One region of the Delftia sp. WSY_12 genome, then DNA from elsewhere that is predicted to be linked to it. Evidence: riboswitches for the same ligand, from Rfam matches in the RefSeq annotation. Region 1 holds a riboswitch; the other holds the start of a gene.
What was found. Region 1 has a riboswitch for glycine ahead of gcvT (glycine cleavage system aminomethyltransferase GcvT). Riboswitches for the same ligand answer to the same signal wherever they lie in the genome.
Positions count from the first base shown of each region.

Region 1 (8,057 bases):
CCCGACGCCAGCGAGGAGATCGAACGGGCGCTGGCCGCCCAAGGCCTGAGCCGCCGCGTGGTGCTGGCCCTGCCCCACTGGAGCGCGGCGCTGGAGGTGCTGGCAGGCACCGACCTCGTGCTGACCGTGGGCAGCCGCGCCATTGGCGACCTGCGCCGCCACAAAACGCTGCGCCGCTTCACTCCTCCGCTGGAGCTGCCCGAGTTCGCCTACCAGCAGGCCTGGCATGTGCGCAAGCAGGGGGATGCCATGCATCGGTGGCTGCGCAACTCGATGGCGCAGTGCTGTACTGCGCAGAAGTAAACGCAGGCCGCAGCCTCAGGCTGCCACCACCACCCTCAGCAACTGCTTCTGTATCTTCCCGCTGGCCGTCTTGGGCAGGGCTTCGCGGAAGTGGTAGCGGCGCGGGCGCTTGTAGGCAGCCAGGCGGTCGCCGTGGACCAGGAAGGCGTCCAGCGCCTCGGCCGTGGGCGTGGCGCCCGGCTTGGCGACCACGTGGGCGGCGACGATCTGGCCCCAGCGCTCGTCGGCCTCGCCGATGACGGCGACCTCGAGCACGTCGGCGTGTTCGACCAGCGCGTCTTCCACCTCACGCGGATAGACGTTCTCGGCACCCGAATTGATCATGTAGTCGATGCGGTCGCGGATCCAGAGATAGCCGTCGTCGTCGATGTGGCCCAGGTCGCCCGTGTGGTACCAGCCGTGCGCCAGGGCTCGGGTGTTGGCGTCGGGGCGGTTGAGGTAGCCGGCCATCATGCAGGGGCCGCGCACGAGGATTTCGCCCACCTCGCCGGGCAGGCAGGCCTCGGCCGGGTCGGTGGGGGCGTTGTCTTCGCGCAAGCGGGCCACGATGAGGTCATGGCCCATGGAGGGCAGCCCGGCCGAGCCCGCGTGCGAGAGTTGCTCGCGCGGCAGGAGGATGGACATGCAGGGCCCCATCTCGGTGGTGCCGTAGACCTGGACCAGGTCGCTGCCGACCTTGCGTGTCCATTCGCGGATCAGGTGCGGCGCCATGGAGGCGCCGCCGTACTCCACCAGCCGCAGCGCGGGCGCCTGCTCAGGCGAGGCAATGGGGTCGGCCAGCAGCATGGTGACCATGGTGGGCGCCGCGAAGAAGAAGCTCACGCGCTCTTCGCGGATCAGGCGCCAGGCCTCGGTCACGTCGAAGCGGCGCAGCAGCACCTGGGTGGCACCGGCCTGCAGGCGCGGCAAAAAGCTGGTGTGCAGCTCGGCCGTGTGGTTGAGCGGCGCCATGGCCAGGCCCACGTCGTCGCGCGTGAACTGCATGGTCTGGTGCATGAGGGCGTTGTGCGCCAGCTTGCTGCGGTGCGTATGCAGCACGCCCTTGGGCCGGCCCGTGGTGCCGCTGGTGTACATGAGGATGCAGGGGTCGCTCTCGCGCACATGGGCCTGGGGCGGCGCGCTGCTGCGGCCACTGGCCAGGGCGGACAGGCGCTGCGTGGCCCAGGCCGGCAGCGGGTCGGCCGGGGCATCGTCGGCAAAGATCCAGTGCTCGATGCCCGTGCCAGTGCCGCCACCTTCGGCCTTGAGCAGGGCCTGGGCGCGTGCGGCCACCTCGCCGCCCTCGTGCTCGAACACAAGGGCGCGCGCTGCGCCGTCCTTGAGGATGAAGGCCAGCTCCTGCGCCGCCAGCCGGTAGTTGATGGGATTGAAGATGGCGCCCAGGCGCGCGGCCGCCAGCATGGTGAAGACAAAGGCCGGCGTGTTGTAGAGAAAGGCCGCGACCACGTCGCCATGGCCTATGCCCAGCTCGGCCAGGCCGTGGGCGTGGCGGTTGACTTCGGCATCGAGCTGGGCGTAGGTCCAGGCGCGGCGCTCGCCGCCCTCCCACGCGACCAGGGCTTCCTTGTTCGGCAGGTAACGTGCCGGCCAGGCCAATGTGTCTCCCAGCGTCTGCTGCATGTGCGCTTCTTCCTTCTCGCTCACGAGATTCATATATCGATGCATCTCAATGTAGGAGATTTTTTAGACAGTTATGCAATTTGCAAATGCATCCATGCAGGCAAGCGCATGGAGCTGCGGTCGGCCCGCGGAAATCCCGAAGCCGCACGGACGCTGGCCGCAGCTAGAATGCGCCGGTCAGGAGAGAGTGCCCGCCCGGCCGCAATGGTCACAGGCAGCGGCACCGCCGAAGGCGCAGGGTTCGTCCCGAACGCTCAGGCAAAAGGACTGGCACCGCCTGCCGCCACGGCCGCAGGCGTTCCTAGCTGGAGAGAGATGCAGGGCACGGCGGTGTGCCCCATCCACCGAAGGAGCAAGCCCCACGCATGGAAGGTGCGGGTGAATCTCTCAGGTAAAGCGGACAGCAGGGCAGCACATCCCGGAGGACCGGGATGGCGTTATGCCTTGTTCCTTGCCTGAAAGAGAGCCCTCCTTGTCCGCTGCCTCCACCACCGATCTGCTCAAGACCCCGCTGTTCGACCTGCACCAGGAACTGGGCGCGCGCATGGTGCCGTTTGCCGGCTACTCCATGCCCGTGCAATACCCGCAGGGGCTGATGGCCGAGCATCTGCACACGCGCGAGGCGGCAGGCCTGTTCGATGTCTCGCACATGGGCCAGATCAGCGTGCGCGGTGCCGACGCCGGGGCCGCGCTGGAGTCGCTGATGCCCATGGACGTGCTGGGCCTGGGCGAACACCGCCAGCGCTACGGCCTGCTGCTCAACGACGCGGGCGGCATTCTGGACGACCTGATGTTCGTGCGCCGCGAGGACGACCTGTTCCTGATCGTCAACGGCGCCTGCAAGCATGAAGACCTGGCGCACATCCAGGCCCGCATCGGCCAGCGCTGCGAAATCGAGCCCCAGTTCGACCGGGGCCTGCTGGCGCTGCAGGGCCCGCAGGCCGCAGCCGCGATGGAGCGCCTGCTGCCGGATACGGCCGGCCTGGTGTTCATGACAGGCGGCCACTTCGACTGGGAGGGGGCCGAGCTGTACATCACGCGCAGCGGCTACACCGGCGAGGACGGCTTCGAGATCTCCCTGCCCCCCAGCCACGCCGAGGCCTTTGCCCGTGCCCTGCTGGCCCAGCCCGAAGTCAGGCCCGTGGGCCTGGGCGCGCGCAATTCGCTGCGCCTGGAAGCCGGCCTGTGCCTGTACGGCAACGATCTGGACACGACCACCACCCCGGCCGAGGCCGCCCTGAACTGGGCCGTGCAGAAGGTCCGCCGCATCGGGGGCGAGCGCGAAGGCGGCTTTCCCGGCGCAGCCACCGTGCTGGCCCAGCTGCAGTCGCCCGAGCTGCTCACGCGCAAGCGCGTGGGCCTGGTGGCCCTGGAGCGCGTGCCCGTGCGCGAAGGCACGGAACTGCTGGATGCCGGCGGCCGCAAGGTCGGCCAGGTCACCAGCGGCCTGCTGTCGCCCACGCTGAACCAGCCCGTGGCACTGGCCTATGTGGAGCCGGGCAGCGCCGCCATCGGCACCACGCTGCAGGCCATGGTGCGCGGCAAGGCCGTGCCCATGCAGGTGCAGGCCACGCCCTTCGTGGCGCCCCGCTATCACCGCGGTTGAGGACAGCCTGCGCGCTTGGCGTGGATCGAGTTCGGCGGATTCGTTTTTCCTGCCATCGCATGCCGCTACAGTGCGCACTGACCTTTCTCAAACCGCCTTTCACAGGTTTCTTTTCAGTTTCTATCGGAGCAAGCCATGAGCATCCAGTATTCCAAGGACCACGAGTGGATCAACGCCGCCAACCCTGACGCGGCCATCGTCGGCATCACCCTCCACGCGCAGGACGCGCTGGGCGACGTGGTGTTCGTCGACCTGCCCGCCGTGGGCACCAGCTTCAACCAGGGCGATGTGGCCGGCGTGGTCGAGTCCGTCAAGGCCGCCGCCGATGTCTACATGCCCGTCAGCGGCGAGATCGTCGAAGTCAACGAGGCCCTGCGCGACGACCCCTCCCTGGCCAACAGCGACCCGCTGGGCGAAGGCTGGTTCTTCAAGGTCAAGCTCAGCGACGCAGGCCAGCTGGCCGCGCTGCTTGACGAAGCCGCCTACACGGCCTTTGCCCAGAGCAACTGACGCCACTTTCCGGCCAGGACGGGCGCCAGGGCCCGCCCTGGCGCTTTTCAGCTTTTGAGACAGGTCCCTCCATGCTGATGTCCTCCACCCAGCCCCTTGCCGCCCTCGAGAACGCCACCGAATTCGTGGCCCGCCATATCGGCATCGCGCCCGAAGACGAGGCCCACATGCTCAGCGCCATCGGCGCGGCATCGCGCGATGCGCTGATCGACGCCATCGTCCCGCCCTCCATCCGGCGCCACCAGCCCATGGCGCTGCCGCCAGCGGCCACCGAGGCCCAGGCGCTGGCCGAACTCAAGGCGCTGGCAGGCCGCAACCAGCTGCTCAAAAGCTTCATCGGCCAGGGCTACTACGGCACGCACACGCCCGGCGTCATCCTGCGCAACATTCTCGAGAACCCCGCCTGGTACACGGCCTACACGCCCTACCAGGCCGAGATCTCGCAAGGCCGCATGGAGGCCCTGGTCAACTTCCAGACCATGGTCTGCGACCTGACGGCCATGCCGATTGCCAACGCCTCCATGCTGGACGAGGCCACGGCGGCCGCCGAGGCCATGACGCTGGCCAAGCGCTCCGTCAAAAGCAAGAGCAACCGTTTCGTGGTGGCCGGCGATGCCCACCCCCAGACCATCGAGGTGATACAGACGCGCGCCGCGCCGCTGGGCATTGAGGTGCTGCTGGCCAACTCGCTGGAGGAATGGAACCAGCTGATGGAGGGCGACTACTTCGCCGTGCTGGCCCAGTACCCTGCCACCAGCGGCCGCATCGACGATCTGCGCGCCGACGTGGACAAGGCCCATGGCAAGCAGGCCGCCTTCATCGTGGCCACCGACCTGCTGGCGCTGACCCTGATCACGCCGCCCGGCGAATGGGGTGCCGACATCGTGGTGGGCACCACCCAGCGCTTTGGCATGCCCATGGGCGCCGGCGGCCCGCACGCCGCCTTCATGGCCTGCCGCGACGAGTTCAAGCGCTCCCTGCCCGGCCGCCTGGTCGGCGTGAGCGTGGACGTGCACGGCAAGCCCGCCTACCGCCTGGCACTGCAGACGCGCGAGCAGCACATCCGCCGCGAAAAGGCCACCTCCAACATCTGCACGGCCCAGGTGCTGCCCGCCGTGGTGGCCAGCATGTACGCCGTCTACCACGGCCCCGAGGGCCTGGAGCGCATCGCCCGCCGCGTGGCCTCGTACACGGCCATCATGGCGCGCGGCCTGGCCGAGCTGGGCGCGCCGCTGCGCGAGGTGCCCAGCTTCGACACGCTGAGCCTGCACACGGGCGCGGCCACCCAGGCCATCGTGGAGCGTGCCGTGTCCCTGGGCGCCAACCTGCGCGTGTACTTCAAGGAATACCTGTGCATCTCGCTGGACGAGACCACCACGCGCGCCGATGTCGAGCTGCTGTGGAAGATCTTCGCCCGGGACGGCCAGGCCCTGCCCAGCTTCACCGCCTTCGAAAAGGGCGCGGAGCCGCTGATTCCCGACGGCCTGCGCCGCAGCAGCGCCTTCCTCACGCACCCGGTGTTCAACACCCACCGCTCCGAGACCGCCATGCTGCGCTACATCCGCCAGCTGTCGGACAAGGACCTGGCGCTGGACCGCAGCATGATCCCGCTGGGCTCCTGCACCATGAAGCTCAACGCCACCAGCGAGATGATTCCCATCACCTGGCCCGAATTCGCCCAGGTGCACCCCTTTGCCCCGGCCGACCAGCAGCAGGGCTATGCGGAACTGGACAAGCAGCTGCGCGACTGGCTGTGCCAGGCCACGGGCTACGCCGGCATCAGCCTGCAGCCCAATGCCGGCAGCCAGGGCGAGTACGCGGGCCTGCTGGCCATCAAGGGCTGGCATGCGAGCCGGGGCCAGTCGCACCGCAACGTCTGCCTGATTCCCAGCAGCGCCCACGGCACCAACCCCGCCAGCGCGCAGATGGTGGGCATGCAGGTGGTGGTCACCGCCTGCGACGCCAACGGCAACGTCGACATGGCGGACCTGGCGGCCAAGTGCGAGCAGCACAGTGCCAACCTGGCCTGCATCATGATCACCTACCCCAGCACGCACGGCGTGTTCGAGACCCAGGTCAAGGAGCTGTGCAAGCTGGTGCATGACCACGGCGGCCGCGTCTACGTGGACGGCGCCAACATGAACGCCCTGGTGGGCCTGGCCGCGCCGGGCAGCTTCGGCGGCGATGTCAGCCACCTGAACCTGCACAAGACCTTCTGCATCCCGCACGGCGGCGGCGGCCCGGGCGTGGGCCCCGTCTGCGTGGTCGAGGATCTCGTGCCCTTCCTGCCCGGCCATGCCACCACGGGCCTTGCGGGCGGCACGGGCGCGATCAGTGCCGCGCCGCTGGGCAATGCGGCCGTGCTGCCCATCAGCTGGATGTACATCCGCATGATGGGCGCCCAGGGCCTGACCCTGGCCACCGAGACCGCCATCCTCAGCGCCAACTACATCAGCGCCCGGCTGCGCGACCACTACCCCACGCTGTACGCGGGCGAGCACGGCCATGTGGCGCACGAGTGCATCCTGGACCTGCGCCAGTTCAAGGAAAGCACGGGCGTCATGGCCGAGGACGTGGCCAAGCGCCTGATCGACTACGGCTTCCATGCGCCCACGCTGTCCTTCCCCGTGCCCAACACGCTGATGGTGGAGCCCACCGAAAGCGAAAGCCTGTACGAGCTGGACCGCTTCGTGGACGCCATGATCGCCATCCGCGAGGAAATCCGCGCCATCGAGCAGGGCCGCCTGCCCCAGGACGACAACCCGCTCAAGAACGCGCCGCACACGGCCGAGACCCTGCTGGCTTCGGAATGGACCCACCCGTACAGCCGCGAGGCCGCCGCCTACCCCGTGGCTGCCCTGCGCCAGTCCAAGTACTGGTGTCCCGTGGGCCGGGTGGACAACGTCTACGGCGACCGCAACCTCTACTGCAGCTGCATCCCGGTCGACGCTTACCTGAGCTGAAGCACCTGCCACCCAAAGGGGCGCTTGTGGCGCCCCGGCCGGCGCGCGTACACTGCGGCCCTGCCCGCGCCGGGCCCCGGTCCATCTGCCGGGCGCCAGGCGCGGGCAACCAGGATTTGTGCGGCAGATGCCGCTTTCCCCAGCGCCAGCACGCGATGAGCAGCCAAGACCCTTCCGACCAGCCTCGCGACGACGAGCACCTGCCCCTGCATGCCTTGCTGGCGCCCGGCGCCGACCTGCCCCCCGTCGAACGTTTCCCCTCCTTCCAGCCCGAAGACGATCCGCTGCAGGCCCTGGTCGCCGAGCTGCGCAACTACCAGCGCGAGCTGGAGATCCAGAACCGCGTGCTGGACTACAGCCAGGCCGTGGCCGAAAGCGCCTCCGAGCGCTTCGAAGCCCTGTTTGCCAGCATTCCCCTGCCCCTGCTGGTGGTGGACGAGCACGACATGGTGGTGCAGGCCAACGCCATGGCGCACAGCGCCTTCCAGCCCACCGAGCATGACCGGCTGCTGGTCAATTTCGCGCCCTTCGTGCACCCTGACGACGCCGAGCGCGTGCGCGAGACCTTCGTTGCGGCACGCGAGCTGGGCCGCACCGAGGCCCACGAGGTCTGCTTCGACATCACCGAGCAGCACCAGCTGCGCGCCGACCTGCATGTGGCCTGCATCGCCATCCCGCAGCAAAGCGGCCCGCCCATTGCGCAGTACCTGTGCGCCGTGGTCGACCAGGGTCCGCTGCTGGCCGAGCGCCTGGCGCTGCAGCAGCGCAACCACCAGCTGTTCCTGAGCGAGCGGCGGCTCGAATCGGTCATCAACTCGGCCCTGGACGCCATCATCTGCCTGGACCACGAGCAGCGCATCACCGTCTTCAATCCCACGGCTGCCGCCCTGTTTCTGTGTCCGCCGCACGACGCGCTGGGCAGTCCGCTGGAGCGTTTCCTGCCCGATGCGGCCCAGGCCCTGTCCTTTGCGCCGCTGACCACGCAGGCCGTGCTGGGCGAGATGACGGCACGCACGGCCAGCGGCCGCGAAATCCCGGTCGAGGTCAGCGTCTCC
Region 1 is NZ_JBICKW010000016.1:327,015-335,071, forward strand. Features, by position in the region: gene ACF8LI_RS11095 (LysR family transcriptional regulator) at 1-303, shown strand, start outside; gene ACF8LI_RS11100 (fatty acid--CoA ligase) at 319-1,923, opposite strand; glycine riboswitch at 2,092-2,203, shown strand; glycine riboswitch at 2,219-2,337, shown strand; gene gcvT (glycine cleavage system aminomethyltransferase GcvT) at 2,363-3,529, shown strand; gene gcvH (glycine cleavage system protein GcvH) at 3,665-4,039, shown strand; gene gcvP (aminomethyl-transferring glycine dehydrogenase) at 4,111-7,002, shown strand; gene ACF8LI_RS11120 (PAS domain-containing sensor histidine kinase) at 7,158-8,057, shown strand, end outside.

Region 2 (8,057 bases), on a different contig from region 1:
CAACCCAGTCCTAGCGAGTGCTGCCATGAGTGATGCGTCCTCCTTCGGTTTCGGCAAGTTCATCCCCGGTTTCGACTTCCTGCAGGGCCTGGCCCAGAGTGCAGGATCGGCCACCGCCCGGCCCCTGGGGCGCCTGCCCGAATGGGTGGCGCCCACGGTGAGCATCGAAGAGGTGGACAAGCGCATCACCGAACTCAAGGCCGTGCAGTTCTGGCTCGACCAGAACGGCAAGGCGCTGGCCGCCACCATCCAGGCCCTGGAAGTGCAGCGCATGACGCTGTCCACCTTGCAGGGCATGAACGTCAGCATGGGCGAGCTGGCGCAGGCCTTCCAGTTCCCTGCAGCCGCAACCGCCGCGGCCACCGCCGCGGCCAAGGGCGCCGCCAGCGCGGGGCAGGGCGACCTTTCGGACTGGCCCATGTCCTCGGCCGCCAGCCGGGCGAGCAAGAAGGAAAAGCCGCAGCCCGAGCCCGCACAGGCCGCTGCCGCGCCGCCTGCAGCCCCCGAGGCGGGCAAGGCCGCCGACAGACCCGCAGCCGCGGAGACTGCGGCGCCCAAGGACGAGTCCGCCCAGGCCGCCGCCATGGGCCAGGCCATGCAGTGGTGGGGCGCGTTGACCCAGCAATTCCAGCAGATCGCCGCCAAGGCCATGGCCGAGCCCATGGCCCCGGAGGCCGTGGCGGCCGCCCAGCGCGCCACCGGCATGGCCGGGGACCTGGCCAAGGCCACCATGGACCGCATGGCGGCACAGGCCAGCGCCTTTGCTGCGCAGGCGGGCAAGGCGGCGGCGGTCTCCCCTGCCAAGGCGCCGTCCGCAAAGCCGGCGGCCAAGGCTGCGGTGCAGGCCGAAGCCCCCAGGACCGCTGCCAAGGCTCCCGCCAAAGCGGCTGCCAGGAAAACGGCTGCAAAGGCTGGAGCCAAGGCGCCGGCCGCCAGCAAGCCGGCAGCCAAGAGCCGGCCGGCGCGTTGACCGATCGGGCCGGACCCATGGATGCGCAAGGCCCCAGCCACCCGCAAGCCGGGTGCTGGCGGGGCTAGAAAGAAGGTTGGTATGTCGTTGTTTCCTGTAGGCCATGCCAGCCATTCCGACTGGCGCGCCGCGGCCGACGCGGTGCTGCAGCAGCTGCGCTTGCAGATGGCCGGGCCCGGCCACGCGCAGCGGCCCCGTCTGGGACTGGTGTACCTGTCCCATGCGCATGCCGCCCACGCACGGCCGCTGCTGCAGCATCTGGCCAGGGCCCTGCCCCATGTGGCGGACTGGGCCGGCTGCTCGGCCGGCGGCGTTCTGGCCATGTCGCATGAGTACCTGTCAGGAACCGCGCTCGCGGTGATGCTGCTGGATGTACCGGCCGCCCACTACCGCCTGTATTCGGGCCTGGCGCCCCTGCATGCGCCTGGCGGCGAGGCCGGCTTCACCGCCCATTCGGCCCTGGTCCATGCCGCAGGCGGCCAGCCCGAGCTGGCCGAGCTGCTGTACGAGCTGTCCGAGCGCACCGAGTCCGGCCTGCTGTTCGGCGGCGTGGGCGATGACGGGGAAGACGGCGTGGAGGGCGTGCAGATCGCCTGCCGCACCGAGGATCTGCATGCGCAGCATGCGGACGCGCGCGGCATTTTTCGTGGCGGCTTTTCAGGCGTGGCCTTCGGTGCCGGCGTGCCCTGCATCACGGGCATGGCCCAGGGCTGCGTGCCGCTGGGCGAGGGGCTGGAGATCACCGAGGCGCGCGGCGCCCTGGTCACCGGGCTCGATGGCGATCCGGCCTTGCAGCGCCTGCTGCAACTGCTGGGCGTGGAGCTGGAAGGCAGCGACTGGCAGCCCGCGCTGACCACGGTCCGCACCACGCTGGCGGCCATTGCGCCGCCGGGCCGGGGCCTGGCCCACGGCGTGCTGACCGAAGAGGCCCAGGTGCTGACCCTGGTTGGCCTGGACCCGCTGCGCCAGGGCGTGGCCCTGTCATCGGCCGTGGAGGCCGGGCATTCGGTGATCTTCTGCCGCCGCCAGGCCCAGGTCGCGCGCCAGGAACTGCTGCAACTGGGCGCTGCGCTGCGCGATGCGGCGGAGCCCGAGGAGGCGGCGCCCGAAGGCGAGGCACAGCCCCGCATCCGTGGCGCCATCTACATCAGTTGCCGGGGCCGCGGCGGCGGCCTGTTCGGCGGCCCCGATGCCGAACTGCGCACCCTGCGCCACGCACTGGGCGATGTGCCATTGATCGGCTTCGTTGCCGAAGCCGAGATCATGGACGCCCGCCTGCACCGCTTCGCCGGGGTGTTGACGGTGTTCACTGCATAGGCGTCGTACACGTCGTACACGCCGTCCGCACCTCAGACCGCGCGCGGGCGCACCGTGCCTGCGCTGCGATCCGGGTCCATGGCTGCGGCCCCCAGGAAATCGAAATCCACGGCCGGCCGCCTGCCGCTGACCAGGTCGGCCAGCGCCATGCCGGAGCCGCAGGCATGGGTCCAGCCCAGCGTGCCGTGGCCGGTGTTCAGGAACAGGTTGGCGATGGGCGAGCGTCCGATCAGCGGCACATTGCTGGGCGTGGCGGGGCGCAGGCCGCTCCAGAACTGGGCGCGCCCGGTATCGCCGGCGCCGGGGAACAGCTGCTGCACGCGCCGCACGATGGCCTCGCAGCGCACGGGGTCCAGGTTGCGGTCGTAGCCGTTGAACTCGGCCGTGCCCGCAATGCGCAGGCGGTCGCCTTGCGCGCCCGTGTAGCGCGAGAACACCAGCTTGAACTCGTCGTCCGTGAGGCTGACCTGATAGGCCTTGGCGGGGTCCAGCACCGGCAGGGTCACGGAGTAGCCCTTGGCCGGATAGATGGGCAGGCGCAACCCCAGCGGCTGGGCCAGCAGCGGGCTGAACGAGCCCATGGCCAGCACATAGGCGTCGCCCTGGATGCGTTCATAGCGGCCCTCGGCATTGGTCACCTCCACATGGTCGATATGGCGGCTGGCGCCCGCGCCCGTGGTGCGCAGCGCCGTCACGTGGTGGCTCTGGCGGAACTGCACGCCCGTGGCGGCGGCGATGCGCGCCAGCTCGCGTGTGAAGAGGTTGGCGTCGCCTGATTCATCCTCGGCCGTATAGGTGGCGCCCGCTATCTGCCCGCGCACATGGGCCAGAGCCGGCTCCAGGCGCACGGCCTCGTCGGCATCGATCAGGCGGCGGTCGCAGCCCAGGGCCTGCATCTGCTCGGTGGGCTTGAGCGCGCCCTCGAACTCGCGGGCGTTCGTGTAGAAGTGCAGGATGCCCTGCATGCGCTGCTCGTACTGGATGCCGGTGTCCGACCGCAACTGCTGCAGGGCCTCGCGGCTGTAGGTGCCCAGGCGAACGATCTGCTGGATGTTGTGGCGCGTGCGCGCGGGCGTGCAGTTGCGCAGGAAGGACAGGCCCCAGAGCCACTGGCGCATGTCGGCGCGCAGGCGGAAGAGCAGGGGGGCGTCCTGCCGGCCCAGCCAGCCCAGCAGCTTCAGCGGTGCGCCGGGGTTGGCCCAGGGCTCGGCATGGCTGACCGAGATCTGCCCGCCGTTGGCGAAGCTGGTTTCGGCGCCGGGCGCGGCCTGGCGGTCGATGACGGTCACTTCATGACCGAGGGATTGCAGATAGTAGGCCGACGTGGTGCCGATCAGACCGGCTCCGAGAACGATGACGCGCATGACGATGCCCTTTCAAAGGCATGTGCCGGGTCACGCGAAAGCTGGCCGCTATGGTCTGGATAGCAGGCAGCCGGCGTCCGTCGTGACGCAGCTGCCGCTCCCCCTGTCCTTGGTACCTGAGAGATTCACCGCCGTCCATGGGAACGGGGCTTGCTCCTTCGGTGCGCCGCACATTGCGTGCGGCGGCTCTCCAGACGGCATGTTGTGTTTGCAGTACGGAACCTGAGCGTGTATGGGAGTTTGCGCCTTCGGTGAGGCTCGGCACCGTGGCGCCCGCCTGCTCTCCTGCAGGGGCGATTCTATGGGGCTTGCGCAGCCAGTTCCAGTCGTATTGGGGATACCACCAGTTACTTGTATGTGGTGTGGCTGATTCAGGGTATTCCCTAGATCGCTCAAGCGCCTCCCTCGTAGCGCTGGTACGAGTCTCCGGTTTCATGTAAAAAAACTATTGAAATAGAAAAAAACATGATTTAGCCTATCGATATGTGCAGTGGTTTGTCAGTGCATGTTCTGGTCGATTGGACCTGCATGGGTTAACCATGGGTTGTATATATGTCTGATAGGCGACTTACCGTTGCACAGGTGCGGGTCCATGGAAACTGGTCCGTCACTGAAAAAATACAAGCACGGTGAATATGGTTTGTCGAGGGAGGAATGTTTTGCGTCGCAAACCCGACTGAAGGTGTGTCCGCTCAATGGGCAGTGGAGCAGCGCGCAAGCGTTGATGGAAATCCGCCTTTTTTTGATTGACGCGCAGGATCTGCGCGAAAAATTTTGCTTCCAAACTCACCGGCTGCAAGGTGAGTTGTGGGCTCGTGATTCAAATAGAACTATTCGAGGTACGGCGATGCAAATGCGCTGGGTACAACTGATGGCCATTGCCATTGGGAAAATCATTTTCCTGTCATATCTCCTTGAGAAAACGGGGAATATCATGCATGCTCTCAATCGCCTGCCTGGTTCGGCATTTTTTCGCAAGTGGCGTGCAGCGAAGTGCCTTTTCTCTTTGCTGCTGCTTTCATGCGCGGGTATCTCATCCACGGCACTGGCGGCGACCATCGTCTTCACGGTCACCGACAACAGCGACGCTCCCAATGCCAATGCAACGACACCAACCACCTGTGTCAGCACGCTGGGGGGCACCTTTGCTGGCGCATGTACGCTGCGAGCGGCCATTCAGGCAGCCAACTACACGCTGCAAACGCTGGATCCGAGTGCCGATGTTTCCATCGTCTTTGCGCCGACACTGACCACGTCGGTACGAACCATACAGAGCGGGACATCCAAGGATGCGGCGGGAAACCTCCATCCGTATGTCGACAATCAGACGGTTTACGTGCGCTGTGCCAATACATTCTCCAGCGGAGTCCAGTCCGGCGCCGTGACGGGGGCCACCAATGCCTGTGGTCAAAGCCAGATGATCAGCGGCGGCGATACGGGCACCACCACTGGTGCCGGTGGTGCCTGGTACTGGCTCAAAGGCACCGTGCCAGCCGGCACGGGCTCGTTGACCATCGATTTCGGGGGAGTCATACAAGTCCAGAACTGGGCGGACTCCCCCTGGGAAACTTTTTATCTTGGTGGGAAGAACATCACGCTCACCAATTCGCCCAACATGACCTGTGGCGAAGCGGTATTCGTCGTTGGCTCCCCGGCGAACAATGTCACCATTGATCGCGTCGGCCTGGTGAATGTGGCTCCAACCCCTGCGGGAGAGGGGACGCCGTTCAACTGCGAGCTGTACGCGGAGATTCATCAAGGCGCACAAAACGTATTCTTTACCAATAGCACGATCAATTCCGCGATATGGAATGGAAATTACGGCAATAACAAGGGCTCGGCCATTTCCGTTGCCGCAAGCAACGGTGCAGGCACAGTTTCCAATATTGTTGTCGATAATTTCACGGTAACGAATCTGCCCAACCCTATCGGGGGAATGCAGCTCGAGCAGTTCTTCCAGGTCATGTCGAACATGACCGTCAACGGATTGACGATCAAAGATTCGAATATCGCACTGAGCCCGACTGGTGGAAATGCGCCCAGGGCCGTGGTGTCGGTTGATGGAACGATCAACCTGGGCAATGGAATTGGTCTTGCCGTGACGGGTAATACCTTCTCGCTGCCTATTGCCGCCTATACCGCTTCATCGCCAATGCATGTGTCGGCGCCAACGGTGAATACGGCAGCCTCAGGCACGACGCAGGTAGTGACGGTGACCGATAACAATTTCACTGGCGGCGGGGACGGGTTGAATATTAGTGGGACGGGTACGGCACCAGGGTTGATTGGCAACAACAAGATGACAAGCCAGTCGAGAAGTGCCATTCGTATCACTACGCATGATTTCTTCAAGATTTCTCAGAACACGCTGTTTTCCGTGCCTGTGGCTGCAAACTCAGGTATCAGTTTGCTGACGACGGCCAATGGACAAACCGGATGGACCCCGACCCTTGGCGTTGGCGCCAGTGACACCGCCGCCTGCACCTGGACATTCAATATCACGGCAAATGCCAATGCGAGCGAGCCGGCACCGTATACGGTGGAAGCCTTTTGGTCGCCGACCGGCGCGGGCGTCAACGATGCGCAGGTCTATCTGGGCTCAGGGACCATGGCCGGAGCCTCGGGAACGCTGACCGTTCCTTCGTATCTCAGCGGCCAGGTGCGGGTCACAGTGACGGACAGCAATTCCGGTGGAGCCCAGACCTCGCAGCTTTCAACGGCTGCAAGCGTCACCGGTTTTCCCTGTGCCCTGAAATCCGGCGTTCTGGCGACGACCAACAATCAACCTGTCGGCAGCAGCGACTTGCTGGAGGTCTACATTGTTGACGGCCAAGGCAATGCCTGGACGGGGGGCAGTGACACCGTTACCTTCGCAGCGCCGCCTGCAGGTGTCACGTTCAATGGCAGCTCCGCCGCAGTCAGCTGCACGACCGACTCCAGCGGAAAGTGCGCGTCTCCCATCAATGCCAGCAGCAGTGTCGCCGGAACATTCACCACACCCGTGACCTTGTCGTCGTCAGTCGCTGGTGCCACGTTCTCCAATCTTCCATTGGGTGGAAGCCCGGTATCTGGCGCAGTGACTTATCAGCCTTCGCCGGTTGCTTACAGCTTCACCGGGCTGCCGGCCAGCACGACCGGTTCTGAAATCGCCGCGAGTCCGCCATCGATTGCGGCCAATGGCGTCTCCACCAGCACCTTGGCCGTGCAGTTGAAGGATGCGTTAGGCAACCTTGTCACCACCTGTACCGATACGGTGGCCTTCACCCTCAATGCGGGGACGCAAGGCGTTCCTGCCGTCAGCGTCACGGGCTGCAGTGCCGGCATGTACACGGGGACGGTGACATCGCCGGTGCTGGTCGGCAGCGGCACCTTCGGGTTCACCATCAACGGGGCTGCGGCTGTTGCCACCGCAACGATCTCCTATGCGGCCGCAACGCCGAGCACGAGTGCATCGACGATAGTCGCCACTCCGGCATCGATCGTGGCCAACGGCAGCTCCACCAGCGTGCTGCGCGTGCAACTGGTCGATGCCAGCAGCAATCCGATCAACACGTGCACGAACACGGTGGCGTTCACCCTGAACGGCGGAACGCAGGGAACGCCGAGTGTGGGCGCGGCCTCGTGTACCGCCGGTATCTATACGGGCACCGTCACATCGCCCACGGCAGTCGGCAGCGGGATCTTCGGATTCACCATCAACGGCTCTGCCGCAGTTGCTACGGCTTCAGTGAGCTACACGGCGGGTCCGCCAAGTACCAGCGCCTCGACCATCGTTGCGAGTCCGACCTCGATCATTGCCAGTGGCACTGCAACCAGCGCATTGACGGCGCAGCTCAAGGATGCGTCAGGCAATTCGATTGCGACCTGTGCCAACACGGTGGCCTTCACGCTGAACGGTGGAACACAGGGCTCGCCCGCGGTCGGCGCGGGGGCGTGCAGCGCAGGGGTGTACACGGCCACCGTCACGGCACCTACCGCAGTCGGCAGCGGCACCTTTGGTTTCACCATCAATGGCTCGGCCGCCACGGCTACGGCTGCGGTGAACTACACGGCCGGCTCGCCCAGCAATGGCGCGAATGGAAACCTGATCAGTGCCAGTCCGCTCAGCGTTGTCGCAGACAACACTGCCACGAGCTCGATCAGCGTGACCCTGCGCGATGCCAATGGCAATCCCGCCACGGATACGGTGGCGCACACGATTGTCTTCACCAAAACGGGCGTGGGCACGACCACGCCGGCCGCACCCACGTGCACGATCGCGGCCAACGCCAATCCGGCCACCTGCTCCGTGACGGTGAAATCGGCCACGGTCGGCACCGCAAGCTTCACGGCAACGGACAACGGAGAGGCCGTGAGCAATGGCAGTCCGGTATCGGTCAACTTCATTGCCGGGCCGCCCAGCAATA
Region 2 is NZ_JBICKW010000008.1:52,692-60,748, reverse strand. Features, by position in the region: gene ACF8LI_RS04065 (PhaM family polyhydroxyalkanoate granule multifunctional regulatory protein) at 26-970, shown strand; gene ACF8LI_RS04060 (FIST N-terminal domain-containing protein) at 1,052-2,287, shown strand; gene ACF8LI_RS04055 (D-amino acid dehydrogenase) at 2,320-3,651, opposite strand; glycine riboswitch at 3,745-3,855, opposite strand; gene ACF8LI_RS04050 (beta strand repeat-containing protein) at 4,244-8,057, shown strand, end outside.
Region 2: another riboswitch for glycine. It lies ahead of ACF8LI_RS04055 (D-amino acid dehydrogenase); the one in region 1 lies ahead of gcvT (glycine cleavage system aminomethyltransferase GcvT).